2 regions of the Streptomyces sp. NPDC046197 genome follow, and region 1 is predicted to be linked to the other one. Evidence: riboswitches for the same ligand, from Rfam matches in the RefSeq annotation. Region 1 holds a riboswitch; the other holds the start of a gene.
The links. A riboswitch is a leader RNA that binds a small molecule or an ion and turns the genes downstream of it on or off. The one in region 1 is predicted to bind cobalamin.
Positions count from the first base shown of each region.

Region 2: it holds a riboswitch for cobalamin, as region 1 does, so the genes downstream of both, AB0A61_RS05435 (cobalamin biosynthesis protein) here and AB0A61_RS07920 (CbtB-domain containing protein) in region 1, are expected to answer to the same signal.

Region 1 covers NZ_JBEYZY010000004.1:188,731-196,499, forward strand. Annotated here, with positions in the region: gene AB0A61_RS07895 (thioester reductase domain-containing protein) at 1-659, shown strand, start outside; gene AB0A61_RS07900 (alpha/beta fold hydrolase) at 656-1,795, shown strand; gene AB0A61_RS07905 (alpha/beta fold hydrolase) at 1,858-2,637, shown strand; gene AB0A61_RS07910 (DUF6400 family protein) at 2,768-3,082, shown strand; gene AB0A61_RS07915 (hypothetical protein) at 3,069-3,311, shown strand; cobalamin riboswitch at 3,372-3,513, shown strand; gene AB0A61_RS07920 (CbtB-domain containing protein) at 3,549-3,770, shown strand; gene AB0A61_RS07925 (CbtA family protein) at 3,792-4,544, shown strand; gene AB0A61_RS07930 (histidine phosphatase family protein) at 4,820-5,410, opposite strand; partial or broken gene AB0A61_RS07935 (short-chain fatty acyl-CoA regulator family protein) at 5,451-6,142, opposite strand; partial or broken gene AB0A61_RS07940 (MmgE/PrpD family protein) at 6,332-6,802, shown strand; gene AB0A61_RS07945 (sugar transferase) at 7,466-7,769, shown strand, end outside.
Region 2 covers NZ_JBEYZY010000003.1:56,648-64,416, forward strand. Annotated here, with positions in the region: gene AB0A61_RS05410 (alpha/beta fold hydrolase) at 1-936, opposite strand, end outside; gene AB0A61_RS05415 (class II aldolase/adducin family protein) at 1,072-1,830, opposite strand; gene AB0A61_RS05420 (lysozyme) at 2,037-2,786, shown strand; gene AB0A61_RS05425 (inorganic phosphate transporter) at 2,928-4,196, shown strand; gene AB0A61_RS05430 (hypothetical protein) at 4,230-4,460, shown strand; cobalamin riboswitch at 4,583-4,726, shown strand; gene AB0A61_RS05435 (cobalamin biosynthesis protein) at 4,826-5,782, shown strand; gene AB0A61_RS05440 (cobyric acid synthase) at 5,779-7,287, shown strand; gene cobN (cobaltochelatase subunit CobN) at 7,284-7,769, shown strand, end outside.

The sequences.
Region 1 (7,769 bases):
GCCTCGCCCGGCTGCCGCACAAGGACGACCAGCCGTACCTGTGGTTCGCCGAGACGACCGAGGGCGCGGTCGGCCCGGCCGGCGCCCCCGCCGACACGCCCTGCTCGATGGCGCTCACCCTCTCCATCGCGAGCATGTACCAACTGATGAAGGAACGCCGGGTGGACGTCACGGGCGAGGTCTCCTGCGCGGCGGTCCACCCCGAGCCGCTGACCGTCGAGCGCGGCGACGTCTGGATCCGGCCCGAGGAGGGCATCCCGCGGCAGCACGGTTTGGCCCACCAACTCCTGTGCTACCGGCTGCTGTTGCGCGACGCGGACGGCGGCCACTGGTGGCTGGAGGGACGCAAGCACGCCCGCGCCCGGCGCGACCTGTGGCGGCAGACCCGCGCACTGACCGTCGAGATCGGCCGCGCCGGGGAACCGGCGAGCCTCACCGGCGAGGTCGTCGTACCCGCCGACTCCTACGTCCGCGACCAGATCGACGGCATCAAGGTGGACCCGCGCCTGACCAGCCGGGAGAAGCGCGCCGCCAAGCTGACCTGGCTCGCCTGGTTCGGCCTGGAGATGGGCCGCGGCCTGCTCGGCCCCTTCGCACGGGCCGCGGCCGACCTGCTCGACCTTCGCCGCACCCCGACCCTCACGGAGCACCACCGATGATCTTCCCAGCCGCGAACTCCCGCGCCCCGAGGCCGGCGCTCCGCAGGGTCAGGACCACCCCGGCCCTGCGCCCCCTCCAGCACCGTCTCGACCCGGCCGCCGTCGAGGAGATCCCCTTCCGGGCGGGCGACGGGCTCCGCCTCGGCCTGACCCGCATCCACACCGGCGACACCGGCCGCCCGGCCGTGCTGCTCCTGCACGGCCACACCGCCTCCGCCGACATGTTCCTGCTGCCCGAGACCCGCAACCTGGTCGACGTCCTCCTCGACGAGGGCTACGAGCCCTGGCTGCTGGACTGGCGGGGCAGCTGCCGGCTGCCGTACAACGAGACCGGGCGGCGATACACGTACGACGACGTCGCCCTGTACGACATTCCCGCCGCCGTCGCCCACATCCGCGAACGCGTCGGCGACCGCCCGCTGTTCGTGGTCGCCCACTGCATCGGCTCGCTCACCCTGTCCCTGAGCATGGCGGCGGGGCTGGTGCCCGGGCTGGCGGGCGTGGTGTCCCAGGGGGTGTTCCTGACGCCGAAGCTCGCGGGCCGGACCTCGCTGCGCATGTCGGTCGCGGGGGAGCTGCTCAAGACCCGGATCGACCACATCCCCGTGGACTTCCGCAAGGTGGGCCTGTGGTCCAGGTACACGCCGTTGTTCGCGCTGGCCGCACGGAAGGCGTCCTGCCCCGACCCCACCTGCCAGATCCTGCACAACTCCGCCTGGGGCACGGGCGCCTCGCTCTTCGTGCACGAGCACCTGTCCCAAGCCACCCACGACCGGCTGGCCGACCTGCTCGGCCCCGCACCGCTGTGGATCCTGCCCCACCTGCGGCGCATCGAGCTGGCCCGCACCGTGGTCCGCTGGCACGACACCGACCACCGCTACCGGGCCCTGCCCCCCAACGCGCTCGACGCGGCCGGCCGCATCGACACCCCGGTGCTGCTCCTCGCCGGCAGCGAGAACGGGCTGTGGCTCGACTCCCAGAAGCTCTGCCACGAGGTCCTCGCCCACCGGCAACCGCAGTTGGACGTGACATACACCGAGATCCCCGGCTACGGCCATCTGGACACCTTCCTGGGCCGGGGCGCCGCCCTCGACGTGTTCGGACACATCCTCGACTTCCTCGGCGAACGGCGGTGACGACAGCCGGGCGGCCGACTACCGTACTCGTCAGTAATCGAATGCACCCCAGGAGGCGCCCCATGCCGCAGCTCGAAGTCGACGGCGCGCTGCTGACGTACGACGACCAGGGCCCGCGCGACGGCGACGGCGTGCCCCTGGTGTTCATCCACGGCTGGACGGCCGACCGGCACCGCTGGGACCACCAGATGGAGCACTTCTCCGTCGAGCGCCGGGTCATCCGGCTCGACCTGCGCGGGCACGGGGAGAGCGGCGGAGCGGGGTCCCGGACGATCGCGGAGCCGGCCCGCGACGTGGTGACCCTGCTGGACCACCTCAAGGTCGACCGGTGTGTCCTGATCGGCCACTCCATGGGCGGGATGATCGCGCAGACGATCGCCCTCGACCACCCCGATCGAGTCGAGCGGCTGGTGCTGGTGAACTCCATCGGCCGGATGACCTACAGCCGGGGCAGGGGCCTGCTGATGGCGGTGTCGACCCGGGTCCCCTTCAAGCTGTTCGTCGCCGCCAACATCCAGCGCGCCTTCGCCCCCGGCCACCCCCGCGAGGAGATCCGGCAGTACATCCGCGCCTCCGCGGCCACCCCGCGCGAGGTCGTCATGACGTGCTACTCCGCGATGCGTGCCTTCGACGTCCTCGACCGGGTGGGCGAGATCGAGGTGCCCACCCTCCTCGTGCACGGCTACCACGACATCCAGCTGCCGGTGCAGCAGATGCTGCGCCTGGCGAAGGCCTACCCGGACGCCGAAGTGCGCATCATCGACGCCGGTCACGAACTTCCCGTGGAGAAGCCGGCCGAGCTGACCAGGACCCTCGACCGGTTCCTGACCTCCAAGGGGTGAAGTGCCGGGGACGGGCCCCGTGGCGGCGCTCGTCCCCGGCCCCCACGGGTCCCGTCGGCGCCGCCGACCTGCTGTGACTTCCCCCACCTGCCCTTGCCGCAGGGGGGAAGGCCTACCTACGTTCGATCGCATGTCCTCCCATGGCCCCGTCCTTCCCGGCGAACCGGACGAACCCGCCGCAGCGAGCAGGCCCGCGGCGGACCGACCCGGCAGCTCCGCACCGGTCGACTTCGCCCTCGACCTGAACGCACACGAAATGCTGCGGCGCACCCATGTCATGGCCGCTCTCGGCCCGGACTGGGACCCCGTCGCGGCACTCCGGGGAGAAGAGGAGGCCTACGAGATGCTGTACTCCGGCCTCAGCCCGGAGCAGCAGCGTCTGTACGACGAACTGGTCGCGGCCGGAGTGCTCCCGAGCGGAGGGGGCGGTCATGCTGCCGCTTGACCCGCAGGCCGACATCGGGCGGCGCGCTTGGGTGGACTGTCCCCGGTGCGCCGACCACCGCGGGTGCGCCACGTGCGAGCAGGGGAGCACCTGCTCCAGGCACTGGCGTTACCTGCTCTCCAACACGGGCAGCCTGCTCCACCTGCAGTGCCCGTCGTGCACCCACATCTGGAGTCACGAAACCCACTTCGGCGCCACCCGCGCGAACCAGGACCGTCCGGGGCGATAACGGCCGCCTTCCCCGTGCGAGAGGAAGATCACGTCAGGTGACGCGGTCTTGGCCGGGTACCTCTGACGCGGTACCGTCGGTCCGATATCGACGACGGCGAGACGGAAGCCGGTGGGAAACCGGCACGGTCGCGCCACTGTATGCGAGATGCTGCCGAGGCATGTCGTGAGTCAGACCCGTGGCCGTCGTCCTGTGCACCACCGAGATGGGACGCGAGCTCCCGGAGGAGGTTCTGCCATGGCGCAGACCGTCGCCCAGCCGACAGCCACCACTCCTGCCATCCCCGCCAAGCTGCCGCTGAAGGCGATAGCTCCCTGGGCGGTCTTCTTCGGCATCCTGATGCTGGTCCTGCTGTACTTCGTCGGCGCCGAGCAGGGCGCCACCTCCGTGTTCAACGGCACGGACGTCCACGAGTGGGTGCATGACGCCCGTCATCTGCTCGGCTTCCCCTGTCACTGACGTGAGGGACGCCGCACGCCCATGAACTCCCCAACGGTAAGGAAGCTCCTCGTGCGGGGCATGCTCGCCGGCCTTGCGGCCGGCGTGCTCGCCCTGATCGCCGCCTACCTTCTCGGTGAGCCGAACGTCGACAAGGCGATCAGCTTCGAGGAAGCCCACTCCCACGAGCACGAGATGGAGGTCGTCTCCCGCTCCCTGCAGTCCACCGCCGGTCTCGCCACCGGCGTCCTGGTCTACGGGGTCGCCTTCGGCGGCATCGCCGCGCTCGCGTACTGCTTCGCGCTGGGCCGGGTCGGCCGCTTCAGCCCGCGTGCCACGGCACTCCTGCTCTCGGGCTGCGCGCTGCTCGCCGTGTACGTCGTCCCCTTCCTGAAGTACCCGGCCAATCCGCCGTCGGTCGGCAACTCCGACACCATCGGCAAGCGGACCGCCCTGTACTTCCTGATGATGCTGCTCAGCGTGCTGCTCGCGGTCGCTGCCACGATCCTGGGCAAGCGCCTGGCGCCCGGCCTCGGCACCTGGTGGGCGACGGTGGTCGCGGTGGCCGCCTTCGCCGCCGTGATCGGCCTGGCCTACGCCTTCCTGCCGGCCGTCAACGAGGTCCCGAAGGACTTCCCGGCCACCCTGCTGTGGCGGTTCCGCCTGTCCGCCCTGGCCGTCCAGGCCGTCCTGTGGGGCGGATTCGGCCTGCTCTTCGGCGAGTTGGCCGAGCGGCAGCTGAACCCCAAGCAGGCAACGGCCCTGTCCAGAGGGACGGTTCCCGCCCCGAACTGAACAGTCCCGGAACACGAGAGGGCCCCTCGGAACCGTCCGAGGGGCCCTCTCGCGCCCCGACGCGGACACCGCGCCACGCCTGGTGGCCGCGCGCCGGTCCGACGTGGTCCTGCTCGACCTCGGCCTGCCCGCATCCTCGGCGCAGCATGACGGACCCGAGGACCGCGCCACGTCACCGGGGCGTGGCCCTCGGGCTCACCCGCAAGGGTTGAGGCGCCCGCGGCCTTCCGAGCCACGGCGCCCGTGGCTTCCCGCACTGCTGCGCCCGCGCCGTCTCAACGCGTCCAGCCGTCGGGCGAGACGGCCAGGGGCCTGCCAAGCCGTAGGTTCCAGCGTCCGGTTCGTCCGCTGAGTTCCGTGGCCGTCAACGGCGGTACGTCGAGCCGCCAGAAGGCAGCCGCGGGCAGGCCCAGGACATGAACGACCGCGGCCCGCACGATCTCCGGCTCGACCACCGCGACCGTACGTCCTTCTGTGTCCTGTGCGGTGTCCAGCCAGCCCCCGATCCGCTCGCACACGTCCCGCACCGACTCCCCGCCGTGTGCTGCCCAGCCGGGGTCGGTGAGCCAGCGTCCCACTGCTTCCGGCTCGGCGGCTCCCACCTCCTCGAGGGTGCGCCCGCTCCATCGGCCCACATCCAGCCCCTTGAGCTCCGGTATCTCCACGCCGTCCAGGCCGAGCGCCTCAGCCGTCTGAAGGCAGCGCACGCTCGGGGCGACCAACACACGGGCGGGCGCGGGCAGAGAGCCCGCTGCCGAGCGGGCGTGGGCCGCCCCGACGTCGTCGATCGAGTCGCCCCCGTAGAAACGGGCCTGCCGCAGCGACGGGCTCGTGGCGGGCGAGACGAAGGTCACGCGGCTGGTCACGTGGCTGCTCCTGCGGTGGGTGTCGTCGGTGTCGGCGGTGTCAAAGGGTGTGGGTCTCCACGGGGTACGGCACGTACGTACGCCGGTCCGGGGCGATGGCCAGCCGTCCGCCGGCCGGTGGCCGGGCCCGCTGGGCGCAGTCGCGGCGCTCGCAGATCCGGCAGCCCAGGCCGATGGGCGTCACGCCCCGTGGCTCGTCCAGCGCGCCCCCCTCGGCGTGGACGAGCCGGTGCGCGTGCCGCAGCTCGCAGCCGAGCGCCACCGCGAACTCGGCGCGCGGGGCGTGATGGCCGAAGCCACCGCGGGTGATGGTCCGTGCGACGCGCGCGGGGCGGCGAGGGCGGCGGCCTGTTCGGCGGCGTCGCGGTAACGGCGGTGCAGGGCGACCAGGGCGCGCGCCACCTTCGGATGGTCCCGGGCGGCCGCGAAGACGTCCTCATCGACCGGAAGCGGCACTCCGCACGCCTCATCGGCGAGCGCTGCCCGCAGACCGGCGGCCAGCCGGTCCTCGTCGGCCTCGGAGAAGAACTCCGTGTCGACACCGAAAACCTCGGCGATACGCAGCAGCACGGGAGCCGTCAGTGGGCGTTGGCTCTGCTCGATCTGGTTGGCGTAGCTGGTGGAGATGCCGAGTGCGCGGGCCATGTCGACCTGGTTCATGCCGTGCTCGCGGCGCGGCCGACGCAGCTTCGCACGGGCGTAGATCTTCCGTTCCGCCGGTCGCCGGGCCATGTGCGCACCTCTCCGTCCCAGCCCGCCTCGATTGCGAACATAGCATCCGCAGGATTCGCAGCTTTCGCGGATTCGCGGCTCCGCGATGTACGGATTCCGCATGCTGGAGCGGTGGCCTCGCAGCCGACCGCCGGGAAAGCTCATGCACATCAGCCCTCAGGCATGCCACCCGCCAGTGCGAGGAGTCCCGTGATCGAGCACCACGTCCGTGTCCACCCCAGCGCAGACCGATTGCCCCGCGAGGACCAGCTCGCCTGGAAGCTCGCCGCGGTGGCCACCGGCACCCAGGAGTTGGATGCCGAGAGCGCGGCCATGGCCGTCAACCGGGTGATCGACAACACCTCGGTCGCCGTCGCCTCCCTGCTGCGCCGCCCGGTCGCCGTGGCCCGGGCCCAGGCCACCGCCCACCGCGCGCCCACACCCGGCGCGTCGGTCTTCGGCACCCGCACCCGGGTTTCCCCGGAATGGGCCGCGTGGGCCAACGGCACCGCCGTCCGCGAGCTGGACGTCCACGACACCTACTTGGCGGCCGACTACTCCCACCCCGGCGACAACATCCCGCCCCTGCTGGCGGTGGCCCAGCACACCGGCCGCACCGGCGCCGACCTGCTGCGCGGCATCGTCGCCGCGTACGAGATCCACGTGGCCCTGGTCAAAGGCTGCGGTGAAGATCCGTTCCCACGTGCCGTCGACCGCCCACACCCGCAACCGCCGCCCCGTGCTCACCGGCAAGATCCTCCGAACAGGCCCTGACCGCAGCCAAGTTGGCAGTGCCGGGACCGGGACGCCTCGGGGTTGCCGGTGCGGCAGCCCGGAGAACTCCCGTCATCACAGGTCACAAGGCGCGCCTGCGTGGCCAGGCACCCGCAGGCGGTCGCCTGTCCGTGGCCCCAGCTTCAATTCGCGGACACAAATTCCACACATCCCTCTCTTCATACGGGCCGCGATGGTCTACATTGACCGTGCTTCACATGCTGGGACACCAGGCGACAAATGATGACCTATGGGTCCGTCGATACAGACGGCCAGCAGCCGCGTCCCTGGCGCCAGACGTGTGGGTGATCAATCCTTGGAGCCCGAGAGGGGGCCTTGGGTGCGGGGAGCACCCGAGGTTTCGACGGGTTCCCGCGCACCTCGGGAGTCCGGCAGGACATGCGAGTCTGCTGCCGCCAGGGTGGGTTGTTCAAGTAGCTCTGAAATAGCCCGGATGTCATGCGCGGGGGGGCCTCCCGCGGGGAGGAACAGAGCGGCGCGGGGGGCGGGGGCCTCCCGAGAAACAGTGTTGGGCGAACACGTCAAACCACTGGGGACCTGGGGGGTTCTGTGCGGCAAGGGGGATTAGTCAGCCCGTTTCCGTCGGAGCGCGGGCGTCTGACGAACGGGGCAATCAGCCAGCCCGCGATCGACTGGGAGCAGCGGTACCGCCGTGCCGTGATCACCAGCGATACCGTGGCCACCGCCTTCGTGGTGGCGGCGATCGGCGACTTCTTCGGGGCCCGGGACGCGGCCAACTGGCACGAGAAGTGGGGAATTCTCGCATTCGGCACCGAGCTGCTGGTGCTGGGGGCGCTTGCGGTCAGCCGGTCGTGGGCTCCGGCCGTGCTCGGCCAGGGCGCCGAGGAATTCC
Region 2 (7,769 bases), on a different contig from region 1:
CGTGAGCTGTGCGGGGTCGGCCGCTTCGGCGGCCCGGCCGCCGTGCAGTCCGGTGCGCCCCTGCGCGGCGCGCACCGCGAGCGGCAGCAGGGCGGCCGGCGTGTGCCGGGCCGCGGCCAGCGCCCGCAGGGTCGCCTCCCAGCTGAGGACGGGAGAGTCCAGCACCAGCCCGGAGATGCGGTCGCGCAGCCCGGAGCGGGTGGCGGCGTGCAGGGCCATGGCCGCGCCGGTGGACCAGCCGTGCAGGATGACCCGCTCGGCGCCGTAGCGGACGGCGTAGCGGATGGCCGCGTCCACATCGCGCCACTCGGTCTCCCCCAGGTGGTTCAGCCCGTCCGGGGAGCGGGGCGCGCCGAGGTCGCCTCGGTAGGCGAGGTCCAGTACCGGGAAGCGCCTGCGGTACAGGAATCCCATGATGTTCATGGGGTGTTCGCGGGTGGTGCCCAGGCCGTGCACGGTGATCACCCAGGTTTCCCGGACGGCGGGCACGAACCAGGCGGGCAGGGCGCCGAGTTCACCCGGGATGTCCACGTCGGCATGGTCGAGACCGAGGGCGGACTTCGGGTTGCCGACGTGCACGTTCGGGGTGAGCCAGACCTTGTCGCCGGGGTTCACGGTGCCATGGGTGACGCGTTCCAGGCGGCGCACGACGGTGTCGGCGGAGCGCGGGGCGGTCGGCAGGACGGGGCCGACGACCGCGTGGGAGCCGTCACCGGCCAGGCCGTAGGTGCCGGGACGCTGGGAGGCGAGGCCCCTGGTGAGCGCGATCCGGCCCGCGGCCGTGCCGTGCACGGTGAGCCGGGGCTCGGTGGGCAGAGGCCGCCCCGGGGGCGCCTTGAGCGCGGCGTCGCTGGCGATCCGGCCCGCGGCGACGCTCGCCGCGCCGGCCGCCAGGGCCACCGTGACGGCCGCGGCCGTCGCCTTGACTGTGCGCACGGCTCCAGTCTCCTGGCGCACGCGGCCACCGGCCAGCGGGAGGAAGGGTCGGGGTGACATGTCCGGGCGAGTTCCAGAAAGAGCGGACTTCATCCCTGTGCCGACGTCATGTCACGCGCCATGCCACGCCTCATGTCATGCGCCACCGCCCGCGCCGGGCACCGCCCCCGGCTGCCCGTACCCGCGCAGCCGCTCCCCCACCTCCGCCAGTTCATCGTGCGAGAGCAGCGAAGGGGTCAGTCCCGGTACCGACGACGCGGTCAGCCACAGGCGGCACATCCATTCCAGTTGAGCCGTGCGGTCGTAGGCCTGGTCGAGCGTGGCGCCGTAGGTGATCGTGCCGTGGTTCTGGAGGAGGCAGCCGGAGCGGCCGGCCAGGGCGCGGAGCATGTTCTCCGCCAACTCCGCGGTGCCGTACGTCGCATACGGGGCAACCCGGACGGGGCCGCCGAGCGCGGCGGCCATGTAGTGGATCAGCGGCAGTTCGGGGACGAGCGTGGAGACGGCCGTCGCGTGGACGGCGTGGGTGTGGACGACGGCGCGCGCGTCGGTGCTGCGGTAGATCGCGAGGTGCATGGGCAGCTCGCTGGTGGGGACGAGGGCGCCGAGCACCTGCCGGCCGTCGAGGTCGACGCCGGTCACGTCGTCCGGTGCGAGCCGGTCGTACGGTACGCCGGACGGTGTGACCAGCACGATGTCCCCGACGCGCACCGACACATTGCCCGAGGTGCCGACGACCAGCCCGTCCGACACCGTGCGGCGGGCCGCCGCGACCAGCGTCGCCCAGGCGCTCGCCTCCTCCTGACGCACCCCGCTCCCCCGCGGCTCCGACACCTGCGGGCCGCCCTCCCCGGGGCCTCGCACGTCCCCCTGGTCCCGCCGCTGTTCAGCCATGCCGCGATCCTGCCAGCCGGTGCCCCGGCCCGTCGTCACGGCGGGGCATCTTGGGCCGGAACCCACCCCTCCAAAAGAGTGCATATGTGCCTATACCCCCCGTGTATCCCTCGTGCCGGTACTTGGCGAGGGATGCACGTGGATTGAATGATCTTCCACTACCGTCTGGACCGATCGTCGCGCACGTCCCCATTCCCGGGGGAAGCATGGCCCGTGATCACGCACCGTCCCGCCGCCGTGCCCGCATCGCCGCGGCGGCCCTGGCGGCACTGACCGCCGGGGCGAGTGCGCTCACCGCGTTACCGGCCTCGGCGACGGGCCTGCCCAGGGGGCACGACGTCTCCTCGCACCAGAAGGACGTGGACTGGCCCGGCGCCAGGGCGAAGGGCGCCCGGTTCGTCTACGTCAAGGCCACCGAGTCCACCACCTACCGCAATCCCTACTTCGGCCGGCAGTACGGCGGCGCGCGCAGCGCGGGTCTGGTCCGCGGGGCGTACCACTTCGCCGTGCCGAACGAGTCCTCGGGCGCCACCCAGGCCGCGTACTTCGTCCGCAACGGCGGGGGCTGGCGGGCGGACGGCTGGACGCTGCCGCCCGCGCTCGACATCGAGTACGACCCGTACGACGAGAAGCAGGAGTGCTACGGCCTGAGCAGGGTGCGGATGGTCGCCTGGATCAAGGCCTTCAGCGACGAGGTCCAGCGGGAGACCCGTCGCCTGCCGGTGATCTACACCACCACCCACTGGTGGAACACGTGCACCGGTGGCAGCAGCGCCTTCGCCGCCGACCACGCGCTGTGGATCGCCCGCCACTCCACCCAGGACACCGGGTCGCTGCCGTCCGGGTGGTCGTCCTGGACGTTCTGGCAGTACGACACCAGCGGCCTCCTTCCGGGTGACCAGAATCTCTTCAACGGGTCACCGGCTCGGCTGAAACGGTTCGCAAGGGGCTCGTAGCCCAGCAATACCGGGCTTTCGGGTCATCACGGCACGACGACCCCACCTCAGGACACCCCCAAGACCGTCCCAGTTCACCTTCCGTTCACTCTGGTTACGTACGTTCGTCCGGCCAACGACTTCTAAAGATTGCCTGGGTAAATGGAAAGCTTCTCGCTGATCCTCGCGATTGTGGTGGCAACCGCACTCGCGTTCGATTTCACGAACGGTTTCCACGACACCGCCAATGCGATGGCCACGACCATCTCCACTGGCGCGCTCAAGCCCAAGGTCGCGGTGGCCATGTCCGCCGCACTCAACCTTGTCGGCGCCTTCCTCTCCGTGGAGGTCGCCAACACGATCTCGAAGGGTCTCGTCGACGAGACCGGCATCCGTCCCGAGGTCATCTTCGCCGCCCTGGTCGGCGCGATCCTCTGGAACCTGCTGACCTGGCTGGTGGGGCTCCCCTCCAGCTCGTCGCACGCCCTCATGGGCGGCCTGATCGGCGCCACCATCGCCTCGGCCGGCATCGGCGCGGTGCACGGCGACGCGCTGGTCACCAAGGTGCTGATCCCGGCGGTCGCAGCCCCGGTCGTGGCGGGCGTCGCCGCGATGGTCGCGACCCGGCTGTCGTACACCGCCGGCCGGAAGTCCGACGGCAAGGCGGCCGAGAAGGGTCACCGGGCCGGACAGATCGCCTCCGCGGGCCTGGTCTCGCTGGCCCACGGCACCAACGACGCGCAGAAGACGATGGGCGTCATCACCCTCGCCCTGATCGCCGGCGGCGCCATCGCCCCCGGCTCCAACCCTCCCACCTGGGTCATCCTCGCCGCGGGCCTCGCCATCGCGCTCGGCACCTACATCGGCGGCTGGCGCATCATCCGCACCATGGGCACGGGCCTGACCGACCTTCAGCCGCAGCAGGGCTTCGCCGCCCAGACGAGTGCGGCCACGGCCATCCTGGCCTCCTCCCACCTCGGCTTCTCCCTCTCCACCACGCACGTCGTCTCCGGCTCGGTGATGGGCGCGGGCCTGGGCCGCAAGGGCGGTGTGGTCCGCTGGTCGACCGCCACCCGCATGGCCGTCGCCTGGGTGCTCACGCTGCCGGCCGCCGCCCTGGTCGGCGCCGGTGCGGAGGCCGTGACCGGCCTCGGCGACTGGGGCACCGCGATCGTCGCGGTCTTCCTGGTGGCGGCGAGCGCGGCGATCTGGAGGGTCTCGCGCCGCCAGGTCGTCGACCACACCAACGTCAACGACACCGAGGAGCCGGCCGGCGTGGTCACCACCGCGATCGCCGCCGTGACCCCGCCCCCGGCGGGTTCGGTGAGCGCCGGTGCCTCGGCCCCGGCGGCCGAGGACCTCGCGGCCACGATCCCCGCCCCGGCCCCCGCGCCCGCCGCCGAGTCGGCGGCCCCGCCCGCCGCCGTCTGAGCCCGCGTCCCAGGCAGAAGGAAGAGAAGCACCATGAAGATCGACTGGGCAGCCCTCGGCTCCGTCTTCGGCGTCAGCCTCGCCGTCACCGTGGGCCTCGTGGCCCTGTTCACGCTCGGCATCGCGGGCCTGTCCCGCCGCGAGCGGGCCGTCACCCAGGCCAACGGCGGCGGGGCGCTCGCGCTCACCGGCGCCTACGTCTGCTTCGCCACCTGCGCGGCCGCGGTGGCGTACGGCATCTACCTCATCATGGCGAAGGCCTGACGGCTGCACACTCGTCGTCCGCCCTGCCCGGAGCGCCTCGTCGGCGCTCCGGGCAGGGCGGCTTCGTGCCCTGGTGTGGGCCTCATCTCAGTCTCCCTTCCCAGGTCAGCAGCAAGTTGACGGGTGTTCGCGCGCCGTGGTGGACTGCCCGGGCCAACTACGGCGGCAGAAGAGGAAGCCGGTGTGAATCCGGCGCGGTCCCGCCACTGTGACCGGGGAAGGAATTTCCCGGGAGCCAGGAACTCTCACCGCCGGTCTCGTCGAACCAGGGCGCGGACACCCTGAGTGAGGACATATCGCCATGCGCGGCTGCCGATCCAGGTTCACTACCCGGCCAGTGACTGCCCCGGCCATCGGCTGAACCGATGGGTGCCGATCGCGACTTCGCGTACGGCGCCGCCGCCGGCCTTCTCGGTGACCTGCTCCTCGGCGACCCGCGCCGCGGACATCCGGTCGCCGTGTTCGGGCGGGCCGCGGGTGCCGTGGAACGCGTGCTGTGGCGGGACCACCGGGGGTGGGGCGCCCTGCACACCGCCGTGTGCGTGGGGGGCACCGTCTCCCTGGCGGCGCTCGCCGCGTCCGCCCTGCGTCCCTCCCGGACCGCCTCAGCCGCCCTGACCGCGACCGCCACCTGGGCCGTCGTCGGGGGGACTTCGCTCGCCCGGGAGGCGCGGAGCATCGGGCGGGCACTGGAGGCGGGGGACGTCGAGGCGGCCCGGGCCCGGCTCCCGCATCTGTGCGGACGGGACCCCCAGGCCCTGGACGCGGACGGCATCGCCCGGGCCGTGGTGGAGTCCGTCGCCGAGAACACCTCGGACGCGGTGGTCGGCGCCCTGGTGTGGGGAGCCGTGGGCGGCGTGCCCGGGCTGCTCGGTTTCCGGGCGGTCAACACCCTCGACGCCATGGTCGGGCACAAGTCGCCGAAGTACCGCCGCTACGGCTGGGCCTCGGCGCGGCTCGACGACCTCGCCGGGTGGCCGGGGGCGCGCCTGACCGCCGTACTGGCGGCCGCCGCGGGTCCGGACCCGCGGGGCGCCGCGCGCGCCTGGCGGGCCGACGCCGTCCGGCACCCGAGCCCCAACGCCGGGCCCGTGGAAGCCTCCTTCGCGGGCGCGCTCGGGGTGCGGCTGGGCGGAACCCTGTCGTACGGCGGGCGCGTCGAGCACCGGCCGGTGCTCAACGGCCGGGGACGCGCCGTGCGGACCGGTGACATCGAGCGGGCGGTACGGCTCTCCCGTCGGGTGAGCCTGCTCGCGCTCGGCGTCAGTGTGGCCGGGCGGGCGGCCGCCCGCCGGATCCTCGCGAAGGGACGCACGTCATGAGCGGTGGTCTGCTCGTCGCCGGCACCACCTCCGACGCCGGCAAGAGCGTCGTCACCGCCGGGATCTGCCGGTGGCTGGTACGGCAGGGGGTCAAGGTCGCGCCCTTCAAGGCGCAGAACATGTCCCTCAACTCGTTCGTCACCCGTGAGGGCGCCGAGATCGGACGCGCGCAGGCCATGCAGGCCCAGGCGTGCCGCATCGAGCCCACCGCGCTGATGAACCCCGTGCTGCTCAAGCCGGGCGGCGAACAGAGCAGCCAGGTGGTGCTGCTGGGCAGGCCGGTCGGAGAACTGAGCGCGCGCGGGTACCACGGCGGGCGGCAGCAGCGGCTGCTCGGCACCGTGCTGGACTGTCTCACGGAGTTGCGGGGCAGGTATGACGCGGTGATCTGTGAGGGGGCCGGCAGTCCTGCCGAGATCAATCTGCGGCGGACCGACATCGTGAACATGGGCATCGCCCGCAACGCGAGGCTTCCCGTGCTCGTCGTCGGTGACATCGACCGCGGCGGCGTCTTCGCCTCGTTCTTCGGCACCGTCGCCCTGCTGTCCCGCGAGGACCAGGAACTCGTCGCCGGGTTCCTGGTCAACAAGTTCCGTGGTGACGTGAGCCTGCTGGAGCCGGGTCTGGACATGCTGCGCGGTCTCACCGGGCGGCGCACCTACGGCGTGCTGCCCTTCCGGCACGGCCTCGGCATCGACGAGGAGGACGGGCTGCGGGTGTCCCTGCGGGGATCGGTGCGGGAGTCCGTGGTGGCTCCCGCGGTCGGTGCGGACGTGCTGCGGGTCGCGGTCTGCGCGATACCCCTCATGTCCAATTTCACCGACGTGGACGCGCTGGCCGCCGAACCGGGCGTCGTGGTGCGGTTCGTGGACCGGCCCGAGGAGCTGGCCGACGCCGACCTCGTGGTGGTCCCCGGAACCCGGGGCACGGTCCGCGCCCTGGAGTGGCTGCGCGAGCGTGGTCTCGCGGCGGCGATCGAACGGCGCGCCGCCGAGGGGCGGCCCGTCCTCGGCGTCTGCGGCGGCTTCCAGATCCTCGGCGAGCACATCGAGGACGAGGTCGAGAGCCGCCGGGGGCAGGTGGACGGGCTCGGGGTGCTTCCCGTGCGGGTGCGGTTCGCCCGTGAGAAGACCCTCGCCCGGCCGGTCGGCGAGGCCCTCGGGGAGCGTGTCGAGGGCTACGAGATCCACCACGGAGTCGCCGACGTCCTGGGCGGCGAAGCCTTCCTGGACGGCTGCCGGGTCGGCCAGACCTGGGGCACGCACTGGCACGGCTCCCTGGAGTCGGACGGGTTCCGGCGGGCCTTCCTGCGCGAGGTGGCGGCCGCCGCGGGCCGCCGCTTCGTACCGGCCCCCGACACGTCGTTCGCCGCGCTGCGCGAGGAACAGCTCGACCGGCTCGGCGACCTGATCGAACAGCACGCGGACACGGACGCGCTGTGGCGGCTCATCGAGTCGGGCGCGCCGCAAGGACTGCCCTTCATCCCACCGGGAGCGCCCGCATGAGCACAGTGTTGTTGTTGTCGACCGCCGACACCGATCTGCTGGCGGCCCGTGCCTCCGGCGCGTCCTACCGGATCGGCAACCCGACCCGCGTGGACGTGGCCGGGGAGCTGCCGGCGCTGATCGAGGGCGCGGACATCGCCGTCGTACGGCTGCTGGGCGGCAAGCGTGCCTGGGAGGACGGGCTGGCCGCGCTGCGGGCCTCGGGCGTCCCGACCGTTCTGCTCGGCGGGGAGTCCGTCCCGGACGCGGAGTTGATGGCCGAGTCGTCCGTGCCCGCCGGTGTGGTCGCCGAGGCCCTGAAGTACCTGGTCGAGGGCGGCCCCGCCAACCTCACCGAACTCGCCCGGTTCCTGTCCGACACCGTGCTGCTGACCGGCGAGGGGTTCGACGAGCCGCGGAAGATGCCCGAGTACGGCGTCCACGGCGAGCGGGCGCTGGTCGAGGGCCGTCCCACGGTCGGCGTGCTCTTCTACCGCGCCCAC